2 regions of the Streptomyces sp. NPDC093064 genome follow, and region 2 is predicted to be linked to the other one. Evidence: riboswitches for the same ligand, from Rfam matches in the RefSeq annotation. Region 2 holds a riboswitch; the other holds the start of a gene.
The links. A riboswitch is a leader RNA that binds a small molecule or an ion and turns the genes downstream of it on or off. The one in region 2 is predicted to bind S-adenosylmethionine.
Positions count from the first base shown of each region.

Region 1: it holds a riboswitch for S-adenosylmethionine, as region 2 does, so the genes downstream of both, thrC (threonine synthase) here and ACIQFZ_RS11710 (aminotransferase class V-fold PLP-dependent enzyme) in region 2, are expected to answer to the same signal.

Region 1 is NZ_JBIVPK010000009.1:46,345-61,671, forward strand. Features, by position in the region: gene ACIQFZ_RS13595 (ROK family protein) at 1-740, opposite strand, end outside; gene ACIQFZ_RS13600 (DUF3263 domain-containing protein) at 916-1,158, shown strand; gene otsB (trehalose-phosphatase) at 1,212-2,087, shown strand; gene ACIQFZ_RS13610 (trehalose-6-phosphate synthase) at 2,100-3,530, opposite strand; gene ACIQFZ_RS13615 (glucosyl-3-phosphoglycerate synthase) at 3,614-4,594, opposite strand; SAM riboswitch class I at 4,725-4,894, shown strand; gene thrC (threonine synthase) at 4,913-6,196, shown strand; gene ACIQFZ_RS13625 (MoaD/ThiS family protein) at 6,193-6,468, shown strand; gene ACIQFZ_RS13630 (cold-shock protein) at 6,899-7,102, shown strand; gene groL (chaperonin GroEL) at 7,485-9,107, shown strand; gene ACIQFZ_RS13640 (NADH:flavin oxidoreductase) at 9,307-10,449, shown strand; gene ACIQFZ_RS13645 (MFS transporter) at 10,679-12,154, shown strand; gene ACIQFZ_RS13650 (hypothetical protein) at 12,158-12,742, opposite strand; gene murQ (N-acetylmuramic acid 6-phosphate etherase) at 13,023-13,958, opposite strand; gene ACIQFZ_RS13660 (MurR/RpiR family transcriptional regulator) at 14,055-14,999, opposite strand; gene ACIQFZ_RS13665 (hypothetical protein) at 15,061-15,327, opposite strand, start outside.
Region 2 is NZ_JBIVPK010000007.1:167,582-182,908, reverse strand. Features, by position in the region: gene ACIQFZ_RS11725 (Rieske 2Fe-2S domain-containing protein) at 1-111, shown strand, start outside; gene ACIQFZ_RS11720 (cytochrome bc complex cytochrome b subunit) at 108-1,745, shown strand; gene trpD (anthranilate phosphoribosyltransferase) at 1,893-2,957, shown strand; SAM riboswitch class IV at 3,043-3,159, shown strand; gene ACIQFZ_RS11710 (aminotransferase class V-fold PLP-dependent enzyme) at 3,357-4,727, shown strand; gene ACIQFZ_RS11705 (Lrp/AsnC family transcriptional regulator) at 4,754-5,035, opposite strand; gene ACIQFZ_RS11700 (rhomboid family intramembrane serine protease) at 5,032-5,784, opposite strand; gene ACIQFZ_RS11695 (hypothetical protein) at 5,939-6,178, shown strand; gene ACIQFZ_RS11690 (NYN domain-containing protein) at 6,269-7,618, shown strand; gene ACIQFZ_RS11685 (NlpC/P60 family protein) at 7,856-8,890, shown strand; gene ACIQFZ_RS11680 (NlpC/P60 family protein) at 9,319-10,341, shown strand; gene ACIQFZ_RS11675 (hypothetical protein) at 10,374-11,564, shown strand; gene ACIQFZ_RS11670 (glycosyltransferase 87 family protein) at 11,552-12,802, opposite strand; gene ACIQFZ_RS11665 (glycosyltransferase family 4 protein) at 12,948-14,090, shown strand; gene ACIQFZ_RS11660 (AMP-dependent synthetase/ligase) at 14,103-15,327, opposite strand, start outside.

The DNA.
Region 1 (15,327 bases), on a different contig from region 2:
GTGCGCGGGTCCAGCAGGGTGAGCGCGGTGACCAGCCCGTCGGCGAGCGCGTCGACCGCCTCCTGCCAGACCGCCCGCGCCCGCGCGTCCCCGGACTCCACGGCCTTGGCGCAGTCCGCCGCGTCCGCGTCCGGGTTCCCGCACGCCTCGGCCCACGCCTGGCTGATCGCCGACGCGGAGGCGAACCGCTCCAGACAGCCGTGCTGCCTGCACGGACAGGCCAGGCCGCCGGGGCGTACGACGATATGGCCGATCTCGCCCGCGAAGCCGTGCGCGCCCGCCTCCACCCGGCCGTCGATGCCGATGGCGCCCGCGATCCCGGTGCCGAGCGGCACGAAGAGGAACCGGTCGGCGCCCTTGCCCGCCCCGATCCGGCCTTCGGCCAGCCCGCCGGTGCGTACGTCGTGGCCCAGGGCCACGGGGGCGCCGAGCCGCTCGGCGAGCAGGTCGCGCAGGGGTACGTCACGCCAGCCGAGGTTGGCCGCGTAGGCGGCGACACCCCGCGCCTCGTCGACGATGCCGGGGACGGCGACACCGGCCGCGGCCGCCTCCTCCCCGAGGTGCCGGACGCCGTGCGCCCGCAGCTCGGCGGCGAAGTCGAGGATGCCCTCGACGACGGCGTCCGGTCCGCGCTCGCGGCCGGTCGCCCGGCGGGCCCGGTGCAGCAGCGAGCCGTCGGCGGCGACCAGGGCAGCCTTCATCCCGGTGCCGCCCACATCGAGGGCGATGACGTGTTTCACGTGGAACAGTGTGGACCCGTCGACCGGGAGAGGTCTAGTCCACTTACTTGGTGCAGACCAATTGTGTCCACATGGTGACGCCGGTACGGTCGGAACGGCGCGGCGGCACCGGCCCAGCCGTGACAGTCGGGTCCGACGAGGGCCGCTGTCGGTGGTGGAGGCTACGGTGCCCTGTATGGACGACGACGAGGAGCAGGGGCTCGGCCGCAGGGAGCGGGACATCCTCGCCCTGGAGCGCCGCGGCTTCACCGGCCCCGGCGCGAAGGAGCGCGCGATACGCGAGGAACTGGGCCTCTCGCCCGTCCGCTACTACCAGCTCCTCAACGCCCTCCTCGACGACACCCGTGCCCTCGCCCACGACCCGGTCACGGTGAACCGGCTGCGCCGGGTGCGCGAGGCCCGGCGCGCCGAGCGCTGAGACCCGCCCGGAACGGAGGAGTGCCCGCGGCCGTGGAGGGATAGGTTCGCCCTATGGGAAGCCAGGACAGTCACGCCACCGACTCGACCGCCCCCGTCTCCTCCCTCCCGACGCCCGCCACTTTGGCGGGCCGGGACGGGCTCGCCGCGATCCTTGCCCGGCCGGAGCACGCGCTGATCGCGCTCGACTTCGACGGGACGCTCGCCCCGATCGTCCCCGACCCCGACCAGGCCCGCGCCCACCCGGACGCCGTGCCCGCGCTCTCCGCGCTCGCCCCGAAGGTGGCCGCCGTCGCGGTGGTCACCGGCCGCCCGCCCGGCGTCGCGGTGCGCCACGGCGGCTTCGCGGGCGTACCCGGCCTGGAACACCTGGTCGTCCTCGGCCACTACGGCGCCGAGCGCTGGGACGCCGCCACGGGCACGGTCACCGCCCCGCCCCCGCACCCCGGTGTCGCCGCGGTCCGCGCCGAACTGCCCGGCCTCCTCGACCGGATCGGCGCCTGGCACGGCACCTGGATCGAGGAGAAGGGCCGCTCGCTCGCCGTCCACACCCGCCGTGCGGACGACCCGCAGGCCGCGTTCGAGGCGCTGCGCGAGCCCCTCGCCGACCTGGCCCGCCGACACGGGCTGATCGTCGAGCCCGGCCGTATGGTCCTCGAACTGCGCCCTCCGGGCATGGACAAGGGCGTCGCCCTCCTGGACTGCGCCCGCGACCTGGGCGCCACGTCGGTCCTGTACGCGGGCGACGACCTGGGCGACCTGCCGGCCTTCGCCGCGGTCGACAAACTCCGCTCGGACGGGATTCCGGGCGTCCTGGTCTGCAGCGGCAGCACGGAGGTCACGGAGGTGTCGGAGAGGGCCGACCTGGTGGTGGACGGCCCGGCCGGGGTGGTGGCACTGCTGAGGAACCTGGCGGACCGCCTCGCCTAGCCACTCGGCCGCTCAGCCGCCCAGTTCCTCCAGCTGGTCCAGGAACCACCGAGCGGGCGGCAGCGCGGTCGCGGCGGCGGCCAGCCGCTTCGTCCGCTCCGCCCGCTCGTGCTCCGGCATGCTCAGCGCCCGGTGCAGCGCCCCGGACGTCCCGACCACGTCGTACGGGTTGACGACGACCGCGTCCTCCCCCAGCTCCGCGTACGCGCCCGCCTCCCGCGACAGCACCAGCGCACACCCCGAGTCGGAGACGACCGGCACCTCCTTGGCGACCAGGTTCATCCCGTCCCGGATGGGGTTGACCAGCGCCACGTCGGCGATCCGGTACGCCGCGAGCGAGCGCGCGAAGTCGTCCTCCACGTGCAGCAGGACCGGGGTCCAGCCGGGCGTCCCGTAGCGGGTGTTGATCTCCTCGGCCACCCGCCGCACCTCCTCCGTGTACTCCCGGTACACCGCGAGGTCCTGCCGTGAGGGGTAGGCGAACGCCACGTGCACCACCCGCTCGCGCCACTCGGGGCGGTCCTCCAGCAGCTGCCGGTACGCGTGCAGCCCCCGCACGATGTTCTTGGACAGCTCGGTCCGGTCCACCCGCACGATCGTCCGGCGCGGGTTCCCGTCCGATCCGGTGCCGACCTCCTCGCGCAGCGCCGCCATCCGCTCGTCGACGTCGGCACGGTGCGACCGCTCCCGCAGGAACTCCGCGTCCGCGCCCAGCCCGTGCACCCCGATCCGGGTGCCCCCGAGCCCGCCGACGAGCGCGTCGCAGCAGCCGGCGAACGCGTCCGCCCACCGCTGGGTGAGGAAGCCCAGCCGGTCCGCGCCCAGCATCCCGCGCAGCACCTGCTCGGCGATGTCGTCGGGGAGGATCCGGAAGTAGTCCGCCGGCGCCCACGGCGTGTGCGAGAAGTGCCCGATGCGCACATCGGACCGGAAGTCGCGCAGCATCCCCGGCACGAGCGTCAGGTGGTAGTCCTGGACCACCACGGCCGCCCCCTCGGCCGCCTCCTCCGCCAGCGCCTCGGCGAAGGCCAGGTTGTAGGCCTCGTAGGACTTCCAGCGGCGCCGGAACTCCGCGTCGAAGACCGGCTCCAGCGGGGTCTGGTACAGCATGTGGTGGACGAACCACAGCACCGAGTTGGCGATGCCGTTGTAGGCGTCGGAGAAGACCTTCGCGTCGATGTCGAGCATCCGCACCTGCTGCCCGCCGGTCGCCTCCGACGGCAGCCGGCGCCCGCCCTCGAAGCGGCCCGCCGCCTCCCGGTCGGCGTCGCTCAGCGCGGCGCACACCCACACCGCGCCCGCCTCCGGACCGATCGCGGAGAGCCCGGACACCAGCCCCCCGCCTCCGCGCCGGGAGTGGAGCGAGCCGTTCTCGCGCACCTCGTACGAAACCGGGCCGCGATTGGACGCGACCAGTACCTCGGCACCGTGCGTAGAAGCCATACGCCTCAACTTAGCCCGGCCCCGAAACGCTCAAACGTACGGTTCCGCTTCGTAGCCGGCGGACGACGGGCGGGACCGGTGTTTCACGCCACCTGCCGGGCCGCGTACTCCGCGATCTCGGCCATCGGCGGACGCTCCTCCGTGTCCACGCCGTACGTCCGCGGCTCGAAGCCGTTCTCGCCGCGGACGAACTGGGTGAGGCAGGGGCGCACGAGGTGGCCCCGGGCCAGGCGCAGCTGGGCGGTGCGGTAGATCGCGGCGGCCATCCGGCCGAGCGCCTGTCCGTCCTGGTGCCGGTGCCTGCGCACGCCGACGTCGACCTGGGCGAGGGCGTCCAGACCCACCAGGTGCAGCGCGTCGACCAGCATGCCCAGCTCGACGCCGTAGCCGACCGGGAAGGGCAGTTGTTCGAGGAGTGAGCGGCGGGCCGCGTACTCGCCGCCGAGCGGCTGCACGAAGCCGGCCAGCTGCGGCCAGTGCATGTTGAGCAGCGGGCGTGCCATCAGCTCGGTGACCCGTCCGCCCTGCCCGGCCTGCCCGGCCGCGGCCGGTTTGGAGGTGTGCCCGCCGGGCACGGTGAAGGGCCGGTCGTACATCGCCTTGACCAGGTCGACGTCGCGTTCGGTGAGCAGCGGGCCCACGATGCCGGTGACGAAGTCGGAGGAGAACTCCCGCAGATCGGCGTCGACGAAGCAGATGACGTCCCCGCGGGTGACGAGCAGGGAGCGCCACAGAACCTCGCCCTTGCCCGGCACGGCCGGCAGGCGCGGCAGGATCTCGTCGCGGTGCACCACGCGGGCGCCCGCGGCGGCGGCCACCTCGGAGGTGCGGTCGGTGGAGCCCGAGTCGACGACGACGATCTCGTCGACGAGCGGCGCACGCTCCACGAGGTCGCGGCGGATCACCGCGACGATGTCGCCGACCGTCGCCTCCTCGTTCAGCGCGGGCAGCACCACGGAGACCGACTGGCCGGTGCGCTGCTTGGCCGCCAGAATCTGGTGGAGCGGCCGGTCGGCCACGGACCAGGAGCGGGTGGCCAGCCAGCACTCGACTTCTTCCAGCACGGTCAGCGGCTCCTCACTGTTGTCTCGCGCTTCGGACGACTGACTCAGCCGTCCTGGCCTTCCGTTACAGTCTGAACAACGCGGACGACCATCCCATGCCGGGGGTCACCTCCGCGTCACAACCGAATACAGCTCATCCAGAGGGGCAGAGGGACACGGCCCGATGAAGCCCCGGCAACCCTCCAGCCGGTTCTCGTATCGACTGCTGTGCCTGCACAGCCGATCGTCTTCGCGAGGCTCCCGGCTAGGGAAGGTGCCAAATCCGTCTCACGGCGAGATGCGTCGTGAGGAAGATGAGGAGAAAGGGCCTCGCCTCACATGGCTGTGCAGACCGTTGTAAGCAGCACCGACTCCACCGTGGACCTCGGCCCCGCAGCGGCGCTGAGCTGCCGCGAGTGCGGTCACCGCGTCCCCCTCGGCCCGGTCTTCGCCTGCGAGGAGTGTTTCGGCCCGCTGGAGATCGCCTACGACTTCTCGGCCTACGACACCGAGGAGCTGCGCAAGAGGATCGAAGCGGGCCCCGCGAACATCTGGCGCTACGCGCCGCTGCTGCCCGTCCCCGCGGACGTCGCCGGCAAGCCGAACCTGAACCCGGGCTGGACCAAGCTCGTCCGGGCCGACCGCCTCGCCCGCGAACTGGGGGTGACCGGCGGGCTGTACGTGAAGGACGACTCCGGCAATCCCACGCACTCCTTCAAGGACCGCGTGGTCGCCCAGGCACTGGAGGCGGCCCGCGCCTTCGGCTTCACCACCCTCTCCTGCTCCTCGACCGGCAACCTGGCCGGCGCCGTCGGCGCCGCGGCCGCCCGCGCCGGGCTGCGCTCCTGCGTGTTCATCCCGCACGACCTGGAGCAGGGCAAGGTCGTGATGGCCGCGATCTACGGCGGCGAACTCGTCGGCATCGAGGGCAACTACGACGACGTGAACCGTTTCTGCTCCGAGCTGATCGGCGATCCGGCCGGCGAGGGCTGGGGCTTCGTCAACGTCAACCTGCGGCCGTACTACGCCGAGGGCTCCAAGACGCTGGCGTACGAGATCTGCGAGCAGCTCGGCTGGCGGCTGCCGGACCAGATCGTCGTCCCGATCGCCTCGGGCTCCCAGCTCACCAAGGTCGACAAGGGCCTGCGGGAGCTGATCGAGCTGGGGCTGGTCGAGGACAAGCCGTACAAGATCTTCGGCGCCCAGGCCGAGGGCTGCTCGCCGGTGTCCACCGCCTTCAAGGCCGGCCATGAGGTCGTGCGGCCGCAGAAGCCGAACACGATCGCCAAGTCCCTGGCCATCGGCAACCCGGCCGACGGCCCGTACGTCCTGGACATCGCGCGCCGCACCGGTGGCGCGGTGGAGGACGTGACCGACGAGCAGGTCGTCGACGCCATCAAGCTGCTGGCGCGGACCGAGGGCATCTTCGCCGAGACCGCGGGCGGTGTGACGGTCGGCGTGACGAAGAAGCTGGTCGAGGACGGCGTCCTCGACCCGACGAAGACCACCGTCGTCCTCAACACCGGCGACGGGCTGAAGACGCTGGACGCGGTGGCCGGCACCGGCCTGACCGCGACGATCCGTCCGACCCTGGACTCCTTCCGAGAGGCTGGCCTGGCATGAGCGTGACCGTTCGCATCCCCACCATCCTGCGCACCTACACCGGCGGCCGGGCCGAGGTGAACGCCGAGGGCGCGACCCTGTCCGAGGTCATCTCGGACCTGGAGAAGAACCACACGGGCATCTCGGCACGGGTCCTGGACGACCAGGGCAAGCTGCGCCGCTTCGTCAACGTGTACGTCAACGACGACGACGTCCGGTTCGAGCAGGGCCTCGAGACGGCCACCCCGGACGGCGCGGGCGTCTCGATCATCCCGGCGGTCGCCGGCGGCTGATCATTACCTTCGGTAATCCCGATTACGCAGAGTTCATCGAATTGCCCCCTCCGTGAGAGAAGCGGAGGGGGCAATTCTGTGTGGTTGAGCGCGGTAGAGTTGGGGAACGCGCCCTCCAACTCCGAATCCGGGGCCATGGATTCCTGCCGCGAGCCCGGCAAGAAGTAGCCAAAGTCTGCGGGCCTTTTGTGGCATTTGCCTTGTTTGCGGGGCCCGACTTGCCCTGAATTCGCGTGAATTCTTCCTATATTCCGGACCGCGTACGTCCAGATTTCTCGTCCGATTGACCTGTTGCAGACGGCAGTTGGACAGATACATTCAGCCGCGGTCGACGCGTTCCGGCGCACGCCCCCGATCCACGGGGGGTGAGGTCTGACCCGGGTCCGCGAAGTGTGGATCTGTGCAAGGGCCAGTAATAGGGGAGTTAGGCATGGCTCAGGGCACCGTCAAGTGGTTCAACGCGGAGAAGGGGTACGGCTTCATCGCGGTCGACGGTGGTGCGGACGTCTTCGTCCACTACAGCGCGATCCAGATGGACGGCTACCGCACGCTGGAAGAGGGCCAGCGGGTCGAGTTCGAGATCTCGCAGGGCCAGAAGGGTCCACAGGCCGACATGGTCCGTGTCACGGCCTGAATCGCGCGACCACCGCAAGCGACGTTCTTCTTCGGAAGGGCCCGCACCTCCGCTGCCGGGGTGCGGGCCCTTCGCTGTGTCGGCGCACTTCCCCGTCCGGCGGTCGGCACGCCCGTGTCCGCGCACCGCGCGCCCGCACGGCCCGGTACGCCCGTGTTCGCGCCCGGCCGAGTGCCCCGCCGACCCCCGAAGGCGCTTGCACTCGAAGGGGTCGAGTGCTAATCATTGGCGTTAGCACTCTGAAGGTGAGAGTGACAACGAAGGACCGGGTCGGTGAGGCCACGGGCCGGGTGGGGCAAGGAACCACCGGTCGGGGGCCGTCCGTCGCGGGCGCGGGCGCGGTCCGAAGTAATCACCCCCAGTCCTGGGAGGACCACTTCACATGGCCAAGATCATCGCGTTCGACGAGGAGGCGCGGCGAGGCCTCGAGCGCGGCATGAACCAGCTCGCGGACGCCGTCAAGGTGACCCTCGGCCCCAAGGGCCGCAACGTCGTCCTCGAGAAGAAGTGGGGTGCCCCCACGATCACCAACGACGGTGTCTCCATCGCCAAGGAGATCGAGCTCGAGGACCCGTACGAGAAGATCGGCGCCGAGCTGGTCAAGGAAGTCGCCAAGAAGACGGACGACGTCGCCGGCGACGGTACGACCACCGCGACCGTGCTCGCCCAGGCCCTCGTCAAGGAAGGCCTGCGCAACGTCGCCGCCGGTGCCAACCCGATGGCCCTGAAGCGCGGTATCGAGAAGGCCGTCGAGGCCGTCTCCGCCGCCCTGCTCGACCAGGCCAAGGAGGTCGAGACCAAGGAGCAGATCGCCTCCACCGCCTCCATCTCCGCCGCCGACACCCAGATCGGCGAGCTCATCGCCGAGGCCATGGACAAGGTCGGCAAGGAAGGCGTCATCACCGTCGAGGAGTCGCAGACCTTCGGTCTGGAGCTCGAGCTCACCGAGGGCATGCGCTTCGACAAGGGCTACATCTCCGCCTACTTCGCGACCGACATGGAGCGCATGGAGGCGTCGCTCGAGGACCCGTACATCCTCATCGCCAACTCCAAGATCTCCTCGGTCAAGGACCTGCTCCCGCTCCTGGAGAAGGTCATGCAGTCGGGCAAGCCGCTGCTGATCATCGCCGAGGACGTCGAGGGCGAGGCCCTGTCGACCCTGGTCGTCAACAAGATCCGCGGCACCTTCAAGTCCGTCGCCGTCAAGGCCCCGGGCTTCGGCGACCGCCGCAAGGCCATGCTCGGCGACATCGCCATCCTCACGGGCGGCGAGGTCATCTCCGAGGAGGTCGGCCTCAAGCTGGAGAACGCGACCCTGGACCTCCTGGGCCGCGCCCGCAAGGTCGTCATCACCAAGGACGAGACCACCATCGTCGACGGTGCCGGCTCCTCCGACCAGGTCAACGGCCGGGTCAACCAGATCCGCGCCGAGATCGAGAACAGCGACTCCGACTACGACCGCGAGAAGCTCCAGGAGCGCCTGGCGAAGCTCGCCGGCGGTGTCGCGGTCATCAAGGCCGGTGCCGCCACCGAGGTGGAGCTCAAGGAGCGCAAGCACCGCATCGAGGACGCCGTGCGCAACGCCAAGGCGGCCGTCGAGGAGGGCATCGTCGCCGGTGGTGGCGTGGCCCTGCTCCAGACCACCAACGTCTTCGAGAAGCTGGAGCTCGAGGGTGACGAGGCGACCGGCGCGCAGGCCGTGAAGCTCGCCCTGGAGGCCCCGCTCAAGCAGATCGCCGTCAACGCCGGCCTCGAGGGCGGCGTCGTGGTGGAGAAGGTCCGCAACCTCACCCCGGGCCACGGCCTGAACGCCGCGACCGGTGAGTACGTCGACCTGGTCGCCGAGGGCATCATCGACCCGGCGAAGGTGACCCGTTCCGCGCTGCAGAACGCCGCCTCCATCGCCGCGCTGTTCCTCACCACCGAGGCCGTCATCGCCGACAAGCCGGAGAAGGCCGCCGCGCCGGCCGGCGGCGGCATGCCGGGCGGTGACATGGACTTCTGATCCCCTCGAGGATCGGATCCGTCCTTCACGTACCGAGGGCGGCACTCCCTGGAGACAGGGGGTGCCGCCCTCGGGCGTGTTCCGGGTCACAGGAGTGGCTCGGTGGAATGCCGTGGCAGGCAGGGCAGTTGACGCCGGTGCCCGGCTGACGCGCGTGCACGCCGGCCGGTACCGACCACGATTCCGAGGAGCCCCCCACGTGACCGTCACCGCCTCCGAGTCCGCTTCCGGGTCCGCGTCCCGCGCGGCCGAGATCCTCTCCCGCCCCCTCACGCTGAACGGCCTCACCGTCCCCAACCGGATCGTGATGGCGCCGATGACCCGGATGTTCTCGCCGGGCGGCGTCCCCGGCGAGGACGTGCTGACGTACTACGCCCGCCGCGCCGCCGCGGGCGTCGGCCTGATCGTCACCGAGGGCACCTACGTGGGGCACGACTCGGCCGGGCAGAGCGACCGCGTGCCCCGCTTCCACGGCGAGGAGCAGCTCGCGGGCTGGGCCAAGGTGGCCGAGGCCGTGCACGTGGCGGGCGGCACGATCGTGCCGCAGCTGTGGCACATCGGCATGGTGCGCCGGCCGGGCCAGCAGCCGTTCCCGGACGCGCCCGCGGTGGGCCCCTCCGGGCTGCGCATCGGCGAGTCCGAGGTCACCGGCAGGGCGATGACGCGGACGGACCTGGACGACGTCATCGGCGCGTTCGCCGAGGCGGCCGCCGCCGCGGAGCGCATCGGCTTCGACGGCGTGGAGCTGCACGGCGCCCACGGCTACCTGCTCGACCAGTTCCTCTGGACGGGCACCAACCGCCGTACCGACGCCTACGGCGGCGATCCGGTGGCCCGTACGAAGTTCGCGGCCGAGATCGTGGCGGCGGTGCGGGAGTCCGTCTCGCCCGGCTTCCCGGTCCTCTTCCGGTACTCGCAGTGGAAGCAGGAGGCCTACGACGCCCGCCTGGCCGAGACCCCCGAGGAGCTGGAGGCGATCCTGTCGCCGCTGGCGGCGGCCGGAGTGGACGTCTTCCACGCCTCCACGCGCCGCTACTGGCTGCCGGAGTTCGAGGGCTCGGACCTCAACCTCGCGGGCTGGACGAAGAAGCTGACGGGCAAGCAGGTCATCAGCGTCGGCTCGGTGGGTCTGGACGGCGACTTCATCAAGGCGTTCCAGGGCGAGGGCGCGGAGGTCGGCAGCCTCGACAACCTGCTGGACCGGCTGGAGCGCGACGAGTTCGACCTGGTGGCCGTGGGCCGCGCGCTGCTCCAGGACCCCGAGTGGGCGGCGAAGGTCCTCGGCGGCCGCTTCGAGGAGTTGAAGCCGTACGACGCGGCGGCGCTGAAGACGCTGAGCTGAGCTGCTGAGCTGCTGAGCTGAACCGGGCCGGGCCCGGGGGCTCGGGCCCGGATGTGGGGGCGGTGGCTGCCGGAGGGCGGGCGCCGCCCCTCTGCCTGCCGGATCTTCGTCCGGGGGGTCTTCGCCTGCCGGGTCCTCGCCCGGCGGGATTTCGCTTGCTTGAGTCAAACAATTCCAATTAAAGTTGCCTGAGTCAAGTACACCCCCTCTCCGACGGAGACCTTCCTTCATGTCCGACGCACTCGCCCGGCCCGCCACGGCCGGGCAATCCGCGCCCCGGCCCAACGCCGTCGTGGCCGTACTCGCCTTCGGCGGCATCGTGGTCTCGCTGATGCAGACCCTCGTGATCCCGATCATTCCCGAGCTGCCCAAGCTCCTGCACGCCTCGGCGTCGGACACCGTCTGGGCCGTCACCGCCACGCTGCTCGCCGCGGCCGTGGCCACCCCGGTCATGGGCCGCCTCGGCGACATGTACGGCAAGCGCCGCATGCTCCTGCTGAGCCTCGCCATGCTGGTGGTCGGCTCGGTCACGGCCGCGCTGAGCGACTCCCTCACGCCGATGATCGTCGGCCGCGCCCTGCAGGGCCTCGCCTCCGGTGTCATCCCGCTCGGCATCAGCATCATGCGCGACGAACTGCCCGCCGAACGGCTCGGTTCGGCGACCGCGATGATCAGCGCCTCGCTCGGCGTCGGCGGTGCCCTCGGGCTGCCCGCCGCCGCGCTGATCGCCGAGAACCTCAACTGGCACATGCTGTTCTGGGTCTCGGCCGGCCTGGGCGTCGTGGCGGCGGTGCTGGTGCTGGGCTTCGTGCCCGAGTCGGCGGTGCGCACCGGCGGCCGCTTCGACCTGCCCGGCGCGGTCGGTATGGCGGTGGGCCTGGTCTGCCTGCTGCTGGCGATCTCCAAGGGCGCCGACTGGGGCTGGGGCAGCGGCACGACCCTGGGCCTGTTCGCGGCGGCGGTCGTGGTCCTGGTCGCCTGGGGCCTGTTCGAACTGCGCGTCGAGGCGCCCCTGGTGGACCTGCGCACCACGGCCCGCCGCCAGGTGCTGGTGACCAACCTCGCCTCGGTGGCGATCGGCTTCGCGATGTTCTCGATGTCCCTGGTCATCCCGCAGCTGCTGCAACTGCCCGCGCAGACCGGCTACGGCCTCGGCAAGTCGCTGCTGGCCTCCGGCCTGGTCATGGCCCCCTCGGGTCTGGTGATGATGGCCGTCGCCCCGGTGTCGGCGATCGTCTCGCGGACCAGGGGACCCAAGGTGACGCTGATGATCGGCGCGCTGATCGTCGCCGCCGGCTACGGCCTCAACATCGTCCTGATGAGCCAGGTCTGGCACTTCGTCCTGACGTCCTGCGTGATCGGCGCCGGCATCGGCTTCACCTACGGCTCGATGCCCGCGCTCATCATGAGCGCCGTCCCCGCGTCCGAGACGGGCGCGGCGAACAGCCTCAACACCCTGATGCGCTCGATCGGCACGTCGGTCGCCAGCGCGGTGGCGGGCGTGGTCCTGGCCCATATGACCACCGCGTTCGGCCCCTACCAGCTGCCCTCCGAGAACGGCTTCCGCACGGTCCTCGCCGTCGGCGCCGGCGCCGCCCTGCTCGGCTTCCTGGTCGCGTCCTTCATCCCGCGCCCGCGCAGCGCGGCCCCGGGGGAGCCGTCGGCGGCCGGTGAGCCCGCGCCCACCGGGGCGAAGGTGTCGTAGGCCCTACGGGTTGCCCATGGGCTCGATGTCGGTCCGCGCGGGATGGCCCCAGACCCGGACCACCTCGTAGTCGGTGAACTCGTGCACGAGCCGGTAGGCGGGCGCGGCGCGCGGTGCCCGGCGCTGGGCGGCGATGAACAGCTCGGCCTCGCGCCGGTCCCGGCGCGGGGACCCGCACAACTGCCACTCCCGCCCGTTCCACAGCTCCGGCAGCCATCGCTGCTGGGGCTGCGGCCGGTCCTCGCGGACGCCGTAGCGGGACGGGGCGGGGGCGGCGGGCTCGGCGGCGTGGCGCGCGTACGAGGCGTACGCCCCGTCGACCTCGGAGCGGCGGGCGGCCCGGCGCCGGGTCTCGCACAGGAGGCACAGATCGGGGGCGCTCTCATCGACGGGCCCGTTCGGATGCTCGGGGCAGCGGGTGGCGGGCGCGGCCGTCGTGACGGTCTCGTCCAGCAGGTCGAGAGCCCGCCGGAGATCCGCCTTCATCTCGTGCAGCCTGGCGTCGGGCGTCTCCGCGGACAGCGCCTCGCCATGCTCGCCGAGCAGACGCAGAGCCCGTCCTAGGGCGGTGAGCTGGGCGTGGTTCATGGTGCCCTCCAGCCTAGTGCTGCGACCGGAGAGGTTCACCGGCTCGCGACGCCCGGCACGGCTCCCCCAAGCTCTTCGAGCAGGGGGGACCCCCAGCCGCGTTGTCGCATCACCCGAGTACGTCCAGTACGCGGGCGTTGCTCCGCCTTGCGATGTACCGCACCGGACGCCGCGAGCTTTCCGGCAAACCTTCCCGGTCACAGCACTGCGACGCCCCGGCCGGTAAGGGAGCCCCCGGCCTGCCCGCTCGCTCCTGCCACCGGTCCCGGGCCCGCCTGCCTCAGTCCCCCGCCCGCTCCAGTGCCGTGCGCAGGTGGCCGTCGGACTGTTTCAGGAGGCGGGTTGCCGTGGGGGCGTCGGTGTCGGCGAGGAGGGTGAGGATGGCGGTCTTCACCTCGCCGTCCGCGGCCGTCAGGGCCCGTTCGATCTCGTCGTCCGCCGCGCCCGTGGCCAGGGCGACGATACGGCGGGAGCGGGCGCGGAGCTTGTCGTTGGAGGCCCGTACGTCGACCATCAGGTTTCCGTAGGTCTTGCCCAGGCGGATCATCGTGATCGTCGAGAGCATGTTGAGGACCAGTTTCTGCGCCGTGCCGGCTTTCAGGCGGGTGGAGCCGGTCAGCAGCTCGGGGCCGACGACGACCTCGATGCCGTGCTCGGCGGCGGCCGCCAGCGCGCTGTTCGCGTTGCAGGACAGGCCGATGGTCAGGGCACCCAGGGCGCGGGCGTGCTCCACCGCGCCGATGGCGTAGGGGGTGCGGCCGGAGGCGGAGACGCCCACCACCGTGTCGTCCGGCGTGAGCCCGAGGGCGTCGAGCGCTTCGGCCGCCAGCTCCTTCGAGTCCTCCGCGCCCTCGACCGAGGTCACCATGGCCGGCGGGCCACCCGCGATCAGCCCGACGACCTGGGAGGGGCGCGTGTTGAAGGTCGGCGGGCACTCCGAGGCGTCCAGGACCCCCAGCCGTCCGGCCGTGCCCGCGCCGGCGTAGACCAGCCGGCCGCCGCGCGCCATCCGCTCGGCCACCGCGTCGATCGCGGCGGCGATCTGCGGCAGCCGCTCGGTCACGGCGGCGGGCACGGTGCTGTCCTCGGCGTTCATCAGCCGGGCGATCTCCAGCGTCGGCAGCCGGTCGATCTCCGCCAGCTCGGGGCGGAACGCCTCGGTCGTCAGCGAATCCAACTCGGTGCGCAGCTCGCGGTAGTGGGGCGTGGAGGTCATGAGGGGGCGGCTCTCTTCGTGCGTGGCGGTACGGCTGACCGTGCGGATCCGGGCTTGTTCGGTTCTCGGCTACGAGTACTGCGAGCGCTGCGAGTGCTACGAGCGGTGGGTCCCGCCCCGCGGGCTGTGCCGGTGGGCGAGCGCCTCGTAGGACGCCGCGAGCGCGGGCGCCGCCGTCTCGTACGTCCGCTGTGCCACCCCGACGAACAGGCAGTCCACCACGAGCAGTTGGCTGGTCCGGGAGGACATCGCCGCCGGGCGCAGCTCGCTCTCGCGGGCCGTGGAGGTGGTCAGGACGTGGTCGGCGTACTGCGTGACGGGCGCGGCGGGCCGGCCGGTGATGGCCACGGTGGTCGCGCCGCGCTCGAAGGCCACCCGCAGCGGCTCGATCACGTCCCCGGTCGAACCCGAGTGGGTGATGGCGATCGCCACGTCCCCCGCGCGCAGCTGCACCGCGTTGGTGACGGCGAGGTGCGGGTCGCTGTGCGCGTGCGCCACCAGACCTATGCGCAGCAGCTTCTGCGTGAGGTCCTGGGCGACCAGACCGGAGGCGCCGATGCCGTAGACGTCGGTGCGGCGGGCGGCGGCCAGCGCGGTGACGGCCGCGCCGAGCTGGATGGTGTCGAGGCCGGCGGCGGTGTCGGCCAGGGTCTGCTGCTCGTCGTAGGCGAGTTTGGCGACGACGTCGGCGATGGGGTCGTCCACCGCGATGTCGGTCGTGATGGCGGGCGCGCGCCCCGACTGCTGCTGGGCGGCCAGGCCCGCGAGGGCCAGGCGCAGGTCCCGGTAACCCGGATAGCCCAGCAGGCGGGCGGTGCGTACGACGGTCGCCTCGCTGGTGCCGGTGAGCTCGGCGAGGCCGGTGACCGTGAGGGCCGCGCAGCCGGCCGGGTCGCCGGCGACGGCCTCGGCGACCCGCTGCATGGAGCGGGTCATCGAGGGCGCGAGCGTACGTACCTTGGCCGCGAGGGCGGCGGGTGCGGGGGGCGTGAGGCCCGGGGCGCCCACGCCTGCGAAAATTTCCTTCACGTCCTGGGTCACACTGTGAAAGGTATTTTCGTACGGTCACGTGGTCAAGGCCGCGCGGGCGTCAACGTAGGCGTCAACGTACCTCCTTGCGCGCGCCCCGCAGGATCGCTGCCGCCACGCAGCCGAGCGCGAGCACCACGGCGACGGCCAGGGCCCGCTGCGCGTGGTCGGCCGCCGTGTGCCGCAGGAACGCGTCCGGCGCCTTCGTCAGCTCGGTCGGGAGCCAGCGCGACACCCGCGGCAGCGCTCCGAGCAGCGGGAGCGTGAACAGCGCGAGCAGCGCGTACCCGACGGTGCCGAGCGTGCTGCGGGCCAGTGTCGCGGCCAGCGCCGTGACCGC
Region 2 (15,327 bases):
GCCGGCCACGCTCTGCCGCAGCTGCGCATCGGCGTGGACAGCGAGGGTTACCTCCAGGCGCTCGGCGACTTCGCGGAGCCCGTCGGTCCTGCATTCTGGGAGCGCGGATGAGTACATCAGCAGCCAACGAGTCCCGCTCTCGCGGGCAGGCACCGGCCGGCGAGAGGCTCGCCGACTGGGCCGACGGCCGACTGGGGATCTACTCCCTGGCCAAGGCCAACATGCGCAAGATCTTCCCCGACCACTGGTCGTTCATGTTGGGCGAGGTCTGCCTCTACAGCTTCATCATCATCATCCTCACGGGTGTGTACCTGACGCTGTTCTTCCACCCCTCGATGAACGAGGTGGTGTACAACGGCTCGTACGTCCCGCTGCAGGGTCAGCTGGTGAGCGAGGCGTTCAACTCGACCATGCACATCTCCTTCGAGGTGCGCGGTGGTCTGCTCATCCGGCAGATCCACCACTGGGCCGCGTTGATCTTCCTGGCCGGCATGTTCGTGCACATGATGCGCGTGTTCTTCACCGGCGCGTTCCGCAAGCCGCGTGAGATCAACTGGCTGTTCGGCTTCCTGCTGTTCGCCCTGGGCATGTTCACCGGTTTCACCGGTTACTCGCTCCCGGACGACCTGCTCTCCGGCACCGGTGTCCGCTTCACCGAGGGTGCGATCCTGTCCATGCCGATCGTCGGCACGTACATCTCGTACTTCCTCTTCGGCGGCGAGTTCCCCGGTCACGACTTCGTGGCGCGGTTCTACTCGATCCACATCCTGCTGCTGCCCGGCATCATGCTGGGCCTGGTGGTGGCCCACCTGATCCTGGTCTTCTACCACAAGCACACGCAGTTCGCGGGTCCCGGCAAGAGCAACAAGAACGTCGTCGGCATGCCGCTGCTGCCGGTGTACATGGCCAAGGCCGGCGGCTTCTTCTTCCTGGTCTTCGGTGTCCTCGCGATGATCGCGGCGCTCGTGGAGATCAACGCGATCTGGGCGATCGGCCCGTACCGTCCGGACCAGGTGTCCACCGGCGCCCAGCCCGACTGGTACATGGGCTTCGCCGAGGGTCTGGTCCGCTTCATGCCGGGCTGGGAGGTCAACTTCTGGGGCCACACGCTCGTCCTGGGCGTGTTCATCCCGCTGGTCCTCTTCGGCCTGGTCCTGGCGGCGCTGGCGGCGTACCCGTTCATCGAGTCCTGGATCACCGGCGACAAGCGCGAGCACCACATCCTGGACCGCCCGCGCAACGCCCCGACGCGTACCGCGTTCGGTGTCGCCTGGATCACGATGTACATGATCACGCTGGTCGGCGGCGGCAACGACCTGTGGGCCACGCACTTCCACCTGTCGATCAACGCGGTCACCTGGTTCGTCCGGATCGGCTTCTTCGTCGGACCGATCATCGCGTTCGTCGCCACCAAGCGGATCTGCCTCGGCCTCCAGCGCCGCGACAAGGAGAAGGTGCTGCACGGTCGTGAGACCGGCATCATCAAGCGCCTGCCGCACGGTGAGTTCATCGAGGTCCACGAGCCGCTCAGCCAGGAGCAGCTCTACACGCTCACGGCGCACGACCAGTACGAGCCGGCCGAGATCGGCCCGGCGGTCGACGAGAACGGCGTCGAGCGCAAGATCAAGGGCTCGCAGAAGCTGCGCGCCAAGCTCAGCAACGCGTACTACGGCGAGGACAACCAGATCCCGAAGCCGACCGTCGAGGAGTACAGGGAGATCACGAGCGGCCACGGCCACCACTGATCACTGACCGCTGAGCGTCGCCACGCCACGGTCGAAGGGCCCCGTCCGATCCCCGGACGGGGCCCTTCGCGGTGTCCGGGGCTGGATAGGGTGGACCTGTTCGAGATTCGCGTCCCGCCGTACGGGACACCGACCCAGGAGCGGCATATGAACGCTGTGACCCCCGCTGGAGGCAACACCGCGGCGGGCCGCTCCTGGCCCGCCCTGCTGAACGGCCTGCTGGACGGCCGGGACCTCACCGCCGACGAGACCGCCTGGGCGATGGACCTGATCATGCGCGGCGAGGCGACCGACGCACAGATCGCCGGGTTCGTGGTGGCCCTGCGGGCCAAGGGCGAGACGGTGGAGGAGATCACCGGCCTGGTCCGGACGATGTACGAGCACGCCAATGTGATCGAGGTACCCGGCGCGACCGTAGACATCGTCGGCACCGGCGGCGACGGTGCCAAGACGGTGAACATCTCCACCATGTCCTCGATCGTCGTGGCCGGCACCGGCGCCAGTGTCGTCAAGCACGGCAACCGGGCCGCGTCCTCCGCCTCCGGGGCCTCCGACGTACTGGAGAAGCTCGGCGTCAATCTGGAACTGACGCCGCGGCGGGTGGCCGAGGTCGCGCAGGAGGCCGGAATCACCTTCTGCTTCGCGATCAAGTTCCATCCGGCGCTGCGCCACGCGGGCGCCGCCCGCGGCCAGTTGGCCATCCGCACGGTCTTCAACGTGCTGGGCCCGCTGACCAACCCGGCCAGGGTGCGGGCCCAGGCCGTCGGGGTCGCGGACCCGCGCATGGCACCGGTCGTCGCCGGCGTCTTCGCCGAGCGCGGCCACTCCTCCCTGGTCTTCCGGGGCGACGACGGCCTCGACGAGCTCACCACGACCGCCACCTCCCAGGTCTGGATCGTCCGGGACGGCACGGTGACCCAGGAGCGCTTCGACCCGCGGGACGTCGGCATCGAACTGGTGCCCGTGGAGGCGCTGCGGGGCGGTGACGCCTCGTACAACGCCGAGGTGGCCCGGCGCGTGCTGGACGGCGAGAAGGGGCCCGTACGGGACGCCGTCCTGCTGAACTCCGCGGCGGCGCTGGTGGCCCTGCGGCCGGGCCCGGGCACCCTCGCCGAACAGATCCGGGCCGGTATGGACCGCGCGGCGGAGTCGATCGACTCCGGGTCCGCCAAGCGCACGCTGGAGCGCTGGGTGACCGTCAGCAACGCCTGAGACCCGGGCCTCCCCTCGCAAGGCGCAGTCCACGATCCGGACTGCGCCTTGCGCGTGGAAGATCGTGTGGCAGGATGCTGAACCAGGTCATGAGTGACAGCCATGTGGCCCCGGCCGGCTGTCCGGCAACCCTCCGTCCGTGGCGGGGTGCCCCGGGTGAAGACCAGGCCGTAGGCAGCGAGGCCTACGGCAAGCGCGGACCCCTCGCACTCCTTCGAGTGGACACAGTCCAGGGGTCCTGGTCGACGAGGGAGCCTTCCGTGAGCAAGCGAATGCGCTAGGGCCTGTCGCCCCCGAGGCCGCAGAGCCCCGCCACCGCGCTTTCCCCTTCACCCTTCCCCACGCTCGAGCCATGCCTGCTCGCGTGGTGATTCCGCCTGCTTTCACGGGAGTTCACCCATGTCCGTCTCCACCGTCTCCACCGTCGCCGCCGACCAGTCCGTCTGTTCCCCGCTGCCCGTGCTGGGCCGGGACGTCACCGTTCCGCTCGTCACCGGCGGGGAGGTCACCTACGCGGCGCTCGACTACGCGGCCAGCGCGCCCGCCCTCCAGCGCGTCTGGGACGACGTGGCGGCGTACGCGCCGTACTACGGCAGCGTCCACCGCGGCGCCGGCTACCTCTCCCAGCTCTCCACCGACCTGTTCGAGAACGCCCGGAGGACGGTCGCGGAGTTCCTGGACTGCCGTGCGGAGGACCAGGTGGTCTTCACCCGGTCCACCACCGACTCCCTGAACCTGCTCGCCCGCGCGCTGCCCGCGGACTGCCAGGTCTTCGTCTTCGAGACCGAGCACCACGCCTCGCTGCTGCCGTGGCGGGACGCGCGGGTGACCTGCCTCGACGCCCCGCGCACCCCGGAGCGGGCCGTGGCGACCCTGGAGCGGGCCCTCGCCGGCCGCGACCCCCACGGCCCGGCCCTGGTGTGCGTCACCGGCGCCTCCAACGTCACCGGCGAGCTGTGGCCCGTACGGGAGCTGGCCGCCGCCGCCCACGCGCACGGCGCCCGGATCGTCCTGGACGCCGCCCAGCTCGCCCCGCACCACCCGGTGTCCGTCCGCGACCTCGACGTCGACTGGGTCGCCTTCTCCGGCCACAAGCTGTACGCCCCCTTCGGCTCCGGCGTCCTGGCCGGCCGAGCCGACTGGCTCCGTGAGGCCGAGCCGTACCTCGCGGGCGGCGGCGCGAGCCGCACGGTGGCGCGGCGCGCCGACGGGTCCGTGGACGTGAGCTGGCACGAGTCGGCCGCCCGCCACGAGGCCGGCTCCCCGAACGTCATCGGCGCCTACGCCGTCGCCTCGGCCTGCACGGCGCTGACCGAGGCCGGCTTCGACGACCTCGTCGCGCGCGAGCGGTACCTGATCCGCAAGGTGCGGGCGGGTCTCGCCGAGGTGCCCGAGGTCAGGGTGCTCTCCCTGTTCGGCGACGACGCCCCGCGGGTCGGCGTGATCTCCTTCGTCGTGGCGGGCTGGAACAGCTCCCACTTCGCCGCCGCCCTCTCCGCCGAGTACGGCATCGGCGTCCGCGACGGCCTCTTCTGCGCCCACCCCCTGGTCCGCACCCTGCTGGGCGGCGATCCGCAGAGCCAGGGCGAGTGCGGCGCGCCCGAGGCCGCCCCGGGCGAGAAGTCCCTCAACGCCATCCGCGTGAGCTTCGGCGCGGGGACGCCCGACGAGCACGTGGACCGCTTCGTTGCGGCGGTGCGGGAGCTGGTCAGGGACGGCGCGAAGTGGACGTACCGCACGGAGGACGGCCGCTGCGTGCCCGCGGTGTGATCCGCCCGCTCAGGAGCCCGGGGCGGTCAGGAGTCCAGCCCGATGGCGAACGCCGCCTCCAGGTCGTGCTGCGAGTAGGTGCGGAAGGCCACGTGCGTGTCCGTCCCCTCGACGCCCGGGATCTTGCTGATCCGCCCCGGGATGACCTCCGCCAGGTCCTCGTGCTGCCGCACCCGGACCATGGCGATCAGGTCGTAGGTGCCGGTGACGGAGAAGACCTCGCTGACCGAGTCCAGTGAGGCGATCTGCTCGGCGATCTCGGGGATCCGGTCCACGCTGGTCTTGATGAGGACGATCGCGGTGATCACGGCTGGTTCTCTCCCTCGGGGGCCGGAGCAGGGGCGGCCTTCACTCTAGTCTTCCGGCCGAACCAGGCCCACGCGCAGGCGAAGCCCAGGGCGAAGCCCACCACGTGGGCCAGGTAGGCGACCTGCGGTCCCTCGGCGGCGCGGCCGGCGGCCAGCCACTGGAGGGCCGCCCAGAAGGGCAGCACCACCCACGCGGGAAAGCGCAGCGGCAGGAAGAACAGGAACGGGAAGAGACTGGTCACCCGGGCGCTGGGGAATAGGTAGAGAAACGCGCCGAGGACCGCCGAGATCGCGCCCGAGGCCCCCACCAGGCTCTGCCCGGAGTCGGCGTTGGCGACCGCGTAGCCCACGAGGGCCAGGTAGCCGCAGCCGACGTAGAACAGCGTGAACCGGACGCGGCCCATGCGCTCCTCGGTCATCGCCCCGAAGACGTAGAGGAAGAGCATGTTGCCGAGCAGGTGCACCCAGCTGCCGTGCACGAACAGGGCCGTCGCGGGGGTGAGGGCGGCCCGGAGCGAGCCGGTGAACAAGACGTCGGGGATCACGCCCCACCGCCGGAAGTAGGCCCGCTGGGCGAGCAGCAGCGCGTCCCCCGTGCCGTAGGAGGGATTGAGGCCCGCCGCCGGGCCGGCCACGAAGATCAGACAGCACAGGACGATCAGGGCACACGTCACCGGCGCCTGCATGCTCCGTACCGCCCTGGCCGCCCTGATCGTCCGGGCCGCCACCGTGAACCTGTTGCCGATCATGTGCACAGAGCATGGCGTAACCGGACGCAACCGCACAGACCGCCTCGCCGCCATGGACGGACCGGCGCCGAGAAGCCGCCAGGCCGTAGGGTTACGTGCCACACGCCCAGGGAAGCTGGCGCGCCACGGACACAGAAGGAAGCGAACAGTCACGATGACGGTTCCCCTGCCGACCGCCACGACCCGGTGGCGCTGCACCCTGTGCGGCAACCTCACCCGCTTCGACGTGACCCGCTCGTCGAAGGTCGTGGAGTACGTCCACCTCGACCTGGCGGGAGAGCCGCAGGTCGAGGAGCGCGAGGTGGTCAGTGAGACGATCGAGTCGGTGCGTTGCCGCTGGTGCAACGCCGTGGACCAGGTGGAACTCGTGGACAGGCCGGGCGCCGGCTCCTGAGCGGAGCGGGCCCGCACAGGCGACCCCGGCGGGGGTCCGCGAAGCACAGAGGCACAGAGGCACCGAGGCATTGAGGCATTGGGGTGACGGATGGTGGAGACACAAGGCGGGGGGCCGGGCGACGGCGCCGCCGAGGTGCTCGACCGTCCCCTGCCCGACGGAGTGCGCCGCCGGGTCGTCCAGATCGTCTCGGACGCCTTCGGCGCGCTGACGTTCGCCGAGCTGCCCGCGCAGCTGCGGCAGTACGCCCGGTTCACCCCGAGTCGCCGGGCGAAGTTCGCGGGCAACGCGATGGCGTCCGCGCTGGAGACCGATCCGCTGTTCCGCCAGCGCATCGGCGAGAAGTTCAAAGAGGACCAGCCGGAGCTGTCGGGCGCCCTCGACTCCGGCTCGCCGCCCCCGGCCGCGGATCCGCTCGACGTGGCGGCCGCGGCCTACGTACTGCGTCCGCCGGGCTGGGTGAAGCTGGTCGCCGCCGCGGGTGAGGAGGCGCAGCGGGCGGACGCCGAGCGCGCCGACGAGGAGAGCCGCGCCGAACTGGAGCGGCTGCGCGCCGAGCTGGCGGCGGCCCGCGAGCAGACCCGCGCCGACACCGAGCGGCTGCGGGCCGAGCTGGACGCCGCCAGGAAAGAGGCCGAGTCGCTGCACCGCAAGCTGCGGGCCGCGCACAGCGACGTCAAACGCGGTGAGGCCGCGCTGCGCAAAGTGCGGGGCGACATCGAGGCCGTGCGGGCCGAGGGACAGGCGCAGGTGTCGGCCGCCGAGAGCGAGGCCCGGCGGCTCAAGTCGCGTCTGGGGGAGGCGGAGGCCGCGCTGGAGGCGGCCCGCAGGGCGGCCCGCGAGGGGCGCAGCGTGGAGGACATGCGGGTACGGCTGCTGCTGGACACCGTCCTCGACGCGGCCCAGGGGCTGCGCCGGGAGCTGGCACTGCCGCCGGTGTCGGTGCGGCCGGCTGAGACCGTGGACGCGGTCGAGCCGGGCCGGATGACCCCCAAGGACATCGCCGCCCGCGCGCTGTCCGAGCACGACCCGGCGATCCTCGACCAGTTGCTCGCGCTGCCGCAGGCCCATCTGGTCGTCGACGGCTACAACGTGACCAAGACCGGTTATCCGCAGATGCCGCTGGAGAAGCAGCGGCTGAGGCTGCTGGGGCAGCTCTCGCAGCTCGCCGCGCAGACCGGCGCCGAGGTCACCTGTGTCTTCGACGGGGCCGAGCTGGTCGCGCCGGTGCTCCTCGCGCCGCCGCGCGGTGTGCGGGTGCTGTTCTCCAAGCCGGGGGTCACCGCGGACGAGCTGATCCGTCAGCTGGTGCGGGCCGAGCCGCCCGGCCGTCCGGTGATCGTCGCCTCGACCGACCGCGAGGTCGCCGACGGGATCGCGAAGGCGGGGGCGCGGCCGGTGGCCTCGGTGGTGCTGCTGAAGCGGCTCTCACGCGGCTGAAACCGGACGTAGGGCACGTAAGCCTCAAGCGCAACATACAGGAGCCATTCCCGAATTGACCGGAAGCGTCACGCGACGCAGGGTCAAGTGGTCCTCACTGCTGGTGAGTTATGGGCAAAGAATGAAGCGAGTGGTGGGATTTTCGGCTCCAGGATTTGAATTCATCACGATGAGGTCACTAGGGTCGAGCCTCGAACCTCCGAGCGGGTGATCACTCAGAAGAAGGAGCTCGCTTCCGTGGCGTCCCACCGTCGACCCAAGCAACCCAGCCGTGCGCGCGTGACTGTGCTCACCACCGCGGCGGCAGCGGCCGTAGCCATCAGTGCCCAGGCCGCCAATGCCGCCCCGAGCGCGAAGCCGAGCAAGGACGAAGTCAAGTCCAAGGTCGACGAGCTCTACGAGCAGGCGGAGCAGGCCACCGAGAAGTACAACGGGGCCAAGGAGAAGCAGGAGAAGCTCCAGAAGGAGATCTCCACCATCCAGGACAACGTCGCCCGCGGCCAGCAGGAGCTCAACAAGCTCCGCGACGGCCTCGGTTCGATGGCCGCCGGCCAGTACCGCACCGGCGGGATAGACCCCTCGCTCCAGCTCTTCCTGTCCGCCAACCCGGACGACTACCTCGACAAGGCCTCCACGCTCGATCAGTTGAGCGGCCAGCAGGTCGAGGCGCTGAAGAAGATCCAGGACAAGCAGCGCGAGCTCACCCAGGAGCGGTCCGAGGCCTCCGCGAAGCTCAAGGACCTCGCCGCCACCCGCACCGAGCTGGGCAACAAGAAGCAGGAAGTCCAGGGCAAGCTCGCCGAGGCGCAGCGGCTCCTGAACAGCCTCACCGCCGCGGAGAAGGCCGCGCTCGCCGACGAGCAGGCCAGGGCCAGCCGGGCCTCCGCCGACCGCGTGCAGCTGGGCAACTCCACCCCCGCCTCCGGCCGGGCCGGCGCCGCGTTCTCCGCCGCCCAGACCAAGATCGGCTCGCCCTACGTCTACGGCGCCACCGGCCCGTCCTCGTACGACTGCTCGGGTCTGACCTCCTGGGCGTACGCCCAGGCCGGTGTCGGGATACCGCGCACCTCCCAGGCGCAGGCCAACGCGGGCACCCGAATCTACTCGCAGAGCCAGCTCCAGGTCGGCGACCTGGTCATCTTCTACGGCGACCAGCACCACGTCGGCCTCTACGCGGGCAACGGCCAGGTGCTCCACGCCCCGCGCACCGGCACCGTCGTGCGCTACGAGTCGATCAACAACATGCCCTTCCAGTTCGGCGTCCGCATCTGACGCCATCCCGGGAGCACACCTCGTGCTCGCCCGAACGGGCGAATCCCGGCACCCCACGGTGACCCCGCGCCCCGCCGATGACCTGCGTCAGAGGCGGGGCGCCGGTGTTTGGGTACCCGTACTGGCAGCCCGGGGGGCCGCAGCGGCGCTGCTAGAGTCGCGCTGTCCGACGACGTAGTTGGCGGACCTACCGCCGGACGGGCGGGAAGTGAAGCCTGTGGAGACCTTGTCAGACCACCCTCAGGGGCGGCAGGGGTCGGTGAAGCAGGAACCCGAGGGAGCGCCGCGCAGCGGTGCAGACCGGAATCGTCTGCGTTGACGCAGGCGAGGGCGTCAATGTCTGGCGCGTTTCCCCCCAGGCCCGGGCGCTCGGCGTCCCGGCCCGGGGAAGCGGTCAGTGTCCGCCAGTGGAGGGAGTACGGCTTCCCGTGGGGTCTCATCGCCGCCCGGCACCTTCCGGGTTCGACCGGGGCGCGGGTACCGCGTTCTGCGTTCTGTCCGCCGCGGCCGCCGCCCTCGGCGCCGTTCCGGCCACCTCGGCCGTCGCCGCTCCGCACGGCGACGCCCGGTCCGAGGTCGACCGCCTCTACCAGGAGGCCGAGAAGGCGACCGAGGCCTTCGACAAGGCCGGTGAGCGCGCCGACCTCCTGCGCGGCCGGGTACGCGACTTCCAGGACCGCATCGCCCGACGGCAGCAGCGTGTCAACGACCTCAGGGAGTCGCTGGGTTCGCTGGCCGGAGCCCAGTACCGCTCCGGCTTCGACCCGTCGATCGCCCTGCTGTTCTCCCGGGACCCGGCCGACTACCTCGACAAGGCCGCCACGCTCGACCGGATCACCGCCCACCAGGCCGGCGAACTGAAGGACCTGCGGCGGGCGCTGCGCGAACTCTCCCAGGACCGCGCCGAGGCCACCCGCGCCCTCGCCGAACTGGACAAGAACCGCAAGGCGGTCGCGACCCACAAGCGGACGGTCGAGCAGAAGCTCGCCCAGGCCCGCCGGCTCCTCGGCTTCCTGTCCCCGTCGGAGCGGGAGGCCTACGAGCGGGCCTCCCGCTCCGGCCGCGAGGACATCTTCCCCGGCCTCGACGCCGGACCGGCCGCCTCCGCCCGCGCGGCCGCCGCCCTCGCCGCCGCCCACTCCGCCCTCGGCCGCCCTTACATCTGGGGCGCCAACGGGCCCGCGGGATTCGACTGTTCGGGCCTGATGCAGTGGTCGTACGCGCAGGCCGGAGTGCATCTGCCGCGCACCTCGCAGGAGCAGCGCAACGCGGGCCGGCGGATCCCGCTGTCCGAGGCCAGGCCCGGCGACCTGATCGTCTACCGCTCCGACGCCGGCCATGTCGCGATGTACGCGGGCAACGGCCGGGTGATCCACGCGCCGCATCCGGGCGCTCCGGTGCGCTACGACCGGGTGAACATGATGCCGATCTCGTCGGTCACCAGGGTCTGACGGCCGTCCCGGTGCCGCCGTACGATCGGGAAATGGCTGGTCGTGGGCGGGTGTCGAAATCCTCGGTGACGGTGGTGTGCCTGCTGCTCGCGTCCCTGACGGCCTGCGGCGGGCCGTCCGCGGCCGACACCGCGAAGTCCGAGGTGCAGCGGGTGCTCGACCGGCGGGCCGCGGCGGTCCTGCACCACGACCCGGCGGCGTACGCCGCGACCGGGACCCGGGACCCGTACGCACGGCTGCGGGCCGTCCCGCTGACGGACTGGTCCTACCGGCTGAAGAGCCTGCGCCGCAGCGGCGACACCGCGGTCGCGCAGGCCGAACTGCGCTACCGGGTCACCGGGTACGACAAGGCGCCCGTCACCGCCGGGCGCACGCTGACCCTGTCCACCGGCGCCGACGGGAAGTGGTACGTCGACTCCGACCGGCCGGTGAAGAAGTCCGCCGAGCAGTTGTGGGACCAGGGCACGGTCTCGGTGGTGCGCGGGCGGCGCAGCCTCGTGCTCGGCGTCGGACACGGCGACGCGGTCCTGCGCGGCTACGCGGGCCTGGCCGACCGCGCGATACCCGCGGTGTCGGACGCGTGGGGCACGGACTGGAGCCGGCAGGTCGTCCTGCTGGTCCCCAGGTCCCTGGAGGGCATGGCCGGACTGCTCGGCTCGCCCGCCTCCAACTACCGCGGGATCGCCGCCGTCACCACGGGCGAGACCGGGGGCGCGGGCCGGGCGCCCGCGGACCGGATCATCGTCAACCCCGCCGCCTACGGCATGCTCGGATCGCTCGGCAAGCAGGTCGTCCTCACCCACGAGACGACCCATGTCGCCACCCGCGCCCACACCAACGCCGCCACCCCGCTGTGGCTCTCCGAGGGCTACGCCGACTGGGTCGGCTACCGCGGTACCGGCCGCCCCCCGGACCAGGTCGCGCCCGAACTGCGGCGCGCCGTGACCGACGGGGACGTTCCCGCCGCCCTGCCGTCCGACGAGGATTTCGGGTTCGCCGGCGATCCGGCCCGGCTCGCCCGGGCCTACGAGAGCGGCTGGATGGCCTGCCGCATGATCGCCGACCAGTGGGGCGAGCGGCGCCTCGACGACTTCTACCGCTCCGTCGGCGCGCACGGCACCCGCGAGGGCGCGGTCGAGGACGCCCTGCGGAAGGTCCTCGGCACCACCCTGGACCGGTTCACCCAGCAGTGGCGCGCGTACCTCGTGCGTCAACTGGGCTGATCGAGCCGGGCGGTGGGCCGGGCCGCCCGGTCCGGCGGCCGCGTCCGGGGCGCGGCGGTGACCGTCGAGCGCCACAGGGCCCGGCAGGCGGTCACGCCCGCGGCCACCAGCAGGCCGTTGCGCAGCAGCAGGAGGGTGACGCCGAGGCTGTCGCTCGCGACGACGTGCGTGAAGTACACCGGGAACTCCAGGGCCGTCACCGGGGCCGCCGCCAGGACGAGGCCGGCCGGCAGCCGCATGCCGTCGTCCCGGAAGCACAGGCAGACGGCGGCCAGTCCGATCAGCCACACCAGGTACTGGGGGCTGAGGACCCGGCTGGTGACCGTGAACAGCAGTACGGCCGTGAACGCGGCCTGGGCGGCCGTGTCCGGGCGGAAGCGGCGGGCCCGCAGCCGCCACAGCAGCAGCCAGCCGAAGGCGGCCGCGGTCAGGGCCAGGGACGCGGTGCTGACCACGTCGGTGTACGGGCCGACGAACTCCAGCGAGCCGTAGGTGAGCAGCACCTGTCCGTTCCAGCCGAAGTGCCGGGCCACATGGAGGACGAGCGCGGCCGGCGACTCCACCTCCAGGCCCCGGTCGCGCTGCGCGGTCACGAAGGACAGGGCGCCGGGCATGGTGAGCGCGAACAGCGAGGTGAGCGCCGCCGCGGTCACCGCCGCCGCCGTCCACGCACGGCGCCCGGCCGCGCCCCGCAGGCCCGGCAGCAGCAGGACCGGCCACACCTTCAGCAGCGCCCCGAAGCCGGCCAGCGCGCCCATCGCCCGCGGGTGGCGGACGCCCGCGAGCAGCGCGGCCACGGCCACCGCGGTCACCATCACGTCGTAGCGCGCGTACAGGACCGGGCCGAGCAGGGGCGTGCCCGCCGTCCACGCCCAGGCACCGCGCAGCGGCCGGCCGGGCCGCCGCCCGGCGCACAGCAGCAGGCACAGCACCGCCAGGTCGGCCAGCAGCGCCAGCACGTGGAAGGCCGCGGTGTAGCCGAGGAACGGCAGGGCGGCGGGGGAGAGGATCGCCAGCGCGGCGGCGGGCGGGTACTGCCAGGTGACGTCGTCGACGGGGAAGCCACCCTGCCGCAGCGCCTCGTACCAGCCCCGGTAGATCACCGACACGTCCGCCGTGACGTCTTCCGCCCCCGCAAGCACGAACACCTTGAACACGAAGAGCACCAGCACGGCCCGACTGGCGCCCCAGACAACCAGCACCCCGGCGAGCCTCCGCCGGGTACCTGTCCCGTCCACCTCGGTCCTCTCCCGTGAGCCCGACCGGTCCGTCCGGTACGCGCGGTTCGTGCTGTGGGGCACATGATCTCCCGGGTGGTCGGTGCGGGGCGGGTGGCACGGCCGTGGCCGGGCATCCCGGCCGGGTTCGGTAGGGTCGGCCGATGTGCGTAAGACCCTTATCGTGACCAACGACTTTCCGCCCCGGCCGGGTGGTATCCAGGCGTTTCTGCACAATATGGCGCTGCGGCTGGACCCGGAGCGAGTGGTCGTCTACGCCTCCACCTGGAAGCGGGGCCGGGAGGGTGCCGAGGCGACGGCCGCCTTCGACGCGGAGCAGCCCTTCACCGTCGTACGCGACCGTACGACGATGCTGCTGCCGACGCCGGGCGCGACCCGGCGCGCGGTCGGGCTGCTGCGCGAACACGGGTGCACCGCGGTGTGGTTCGGGGCGGCGGCGCCGCTCGGGCTGATGGCGCCGGCCCTGCGGAGGGCGGGCGCCGAGCGGCTGGTGGCCACCACCCACGGACACGAGGCGGGGTGGGCGCAACTGCCCGCAGCGCGCGGACTCCTGCGCCGCGTCGGGGAGTCGACGGACACCATCACCTACCTCGGCGAGTACACCCGCTCCCGGATCGCCGCCGCGCTGACGCCCGAGGCGGCCGGCCGGATGGCGCAACTGCCCCCGGGCGTGGACGAGAAGACGTTCCACCCCGGCTCGGGCGGAGACGAGGTGCGGGCCCGGCTCGGGCTCACCGACCGGCCGGTGGTCGTGTGCGTCTCACGGCTGGTCAGGCGCAAGGGACAGGACACGCTGATCCGGGCCATGCCCCGGATCCTGGCCGCCGAACCGGACACCGTGCTGCTGATCGTCGGCGGTGGCCCGTACGAGAAGGAACTGCGCGCCCTGGCGGCGCAGACCGGGGTGTCCGGCTCCGTGCGCTTCACGGGCGCGGTGCCCTGGGCCGAGCTGCCCGCGCACTACGGCGCCGGCGACGTCTTCGCCATGCCCTGCCGCACCCGGCGCGGCGGACTCGACGTCGAGGGGCTCGGCATCGTCTACCTGGAGGCGTCCGCGACCGGGCTGCCCGTCGTCGCCGGGGACTCCGGCGGCGCCCCCGATGCGGTGCTCGACGGCGAGACCGGCTGGGTCGTGCGCGGCGGCTCCCCCGAGCAGGCCGCCGACCGCGTCGTCACGCTCTTGGGAGACGCCGAACTGCGCCGCCGCATGGGGGAGCGCGGACGCTCCTGGGTCGAGGAGAGGTGGCGGTGGGACCTGCTGGCCCAGCGGCTCCAGGAACTGCTGTAGGGGAGCGGCGCGCTACTTGGCGTAGAGCGCCTCGATCTCGTCCGCGAAGTCCTGCGCCACCACGTTCCGCTTGAGCTTCAGCGACGGGGTGAGGTGCCCCGAGTCCTCCGTGAGCTGGGAGGGCAGGATGCGGAACTTCCGCACCGACTCCGCCTTCGACACCGCGGCGTTGCCGTCGTCGACCGCCGCCTGGATCGCCGCGTTCAGGTCCGGGTCGTCGCGCAGCGCCGCCGCCGTGGAGTCCGCCGGCTTGCCGTGCTCGGCGCACCAGCGGCGCAGGAACTCCTCGTCGAGGGTGACCAGCGCGCCCACGAACGGCCGCCCGTCGCCCACCACCATGCACTCCGCGACCAGCGCGTGCGCCCGGATCCGGTCCTCGATCACGGCCGGGGCGACGTTCTTGCCGCCCGCGGTGACGATGATCTCCTTCTTGCGGCCGGTGATCCTGAGGTAGCCGTCCTCGTCGAGGGTGCCGATGTCACCGGTGTGGAACCAGCCGTCGGCCAGCGCCTCCCGGGTCGCGCCGGGGTTGTTCCAGTACTCCTTGAACAGGTGCTCGCCGTGCAGCAGCACCTCCCCGTCGTCCGCGATGCGGATCACCGAGCCGGGCAGCGGCTGGCCGACCGTGCCGATCTTCTGCCGGTCCCAGGGGTTGAAGGCGGTCGCCGCGCAGGACTCGGTCAGGCCGTAGCCCTCCAGGACCGTGAAGCCGATACCGCGGTAGAAGTGCCCGAGGCGCTCGCCGAGCGGGGCGCCGCCGGAGATGGCGTACTCCCCGCGCCCGCCGAGCACCGCGCGCAGCTTGCTGTAGACCAGCTTGTCGAACACCTTGTGCTTGATCCGCAGCCCGAGCGAGGGCCCCGAGGGGCTGTCCAGCTCCTTGCTGTAGGCGATCGCCGTGTCGGCCGCCTTGTCGAAGATCCGGCCCTTGCCGTCCGCCTGCGCCTTGGCGCGCGCCCCGTTGTAGACCTTCTCGAAGACCCGCGGGACACCGAGGATCAGCGTGGGGCGGAACGCGGCCAGCTCGTCGGTGAGGTTCTTGATGTCCGGTACGCAGCCCAGCTTGATCGGCGCCATCATCGGGGCGACCTGGACCAGCCGGCCGAAGACGTGCGCCAGCGGCAGGAAGAGCAGCACCGAGCACTCGCCGGTGCGGAACAGCGGGCGCAGCCGCTCCACGACGTTGCCGCACTCGGCGAAGAAGGCGCGATGGGTGAGCACGCAGCCCTTGGGCCGG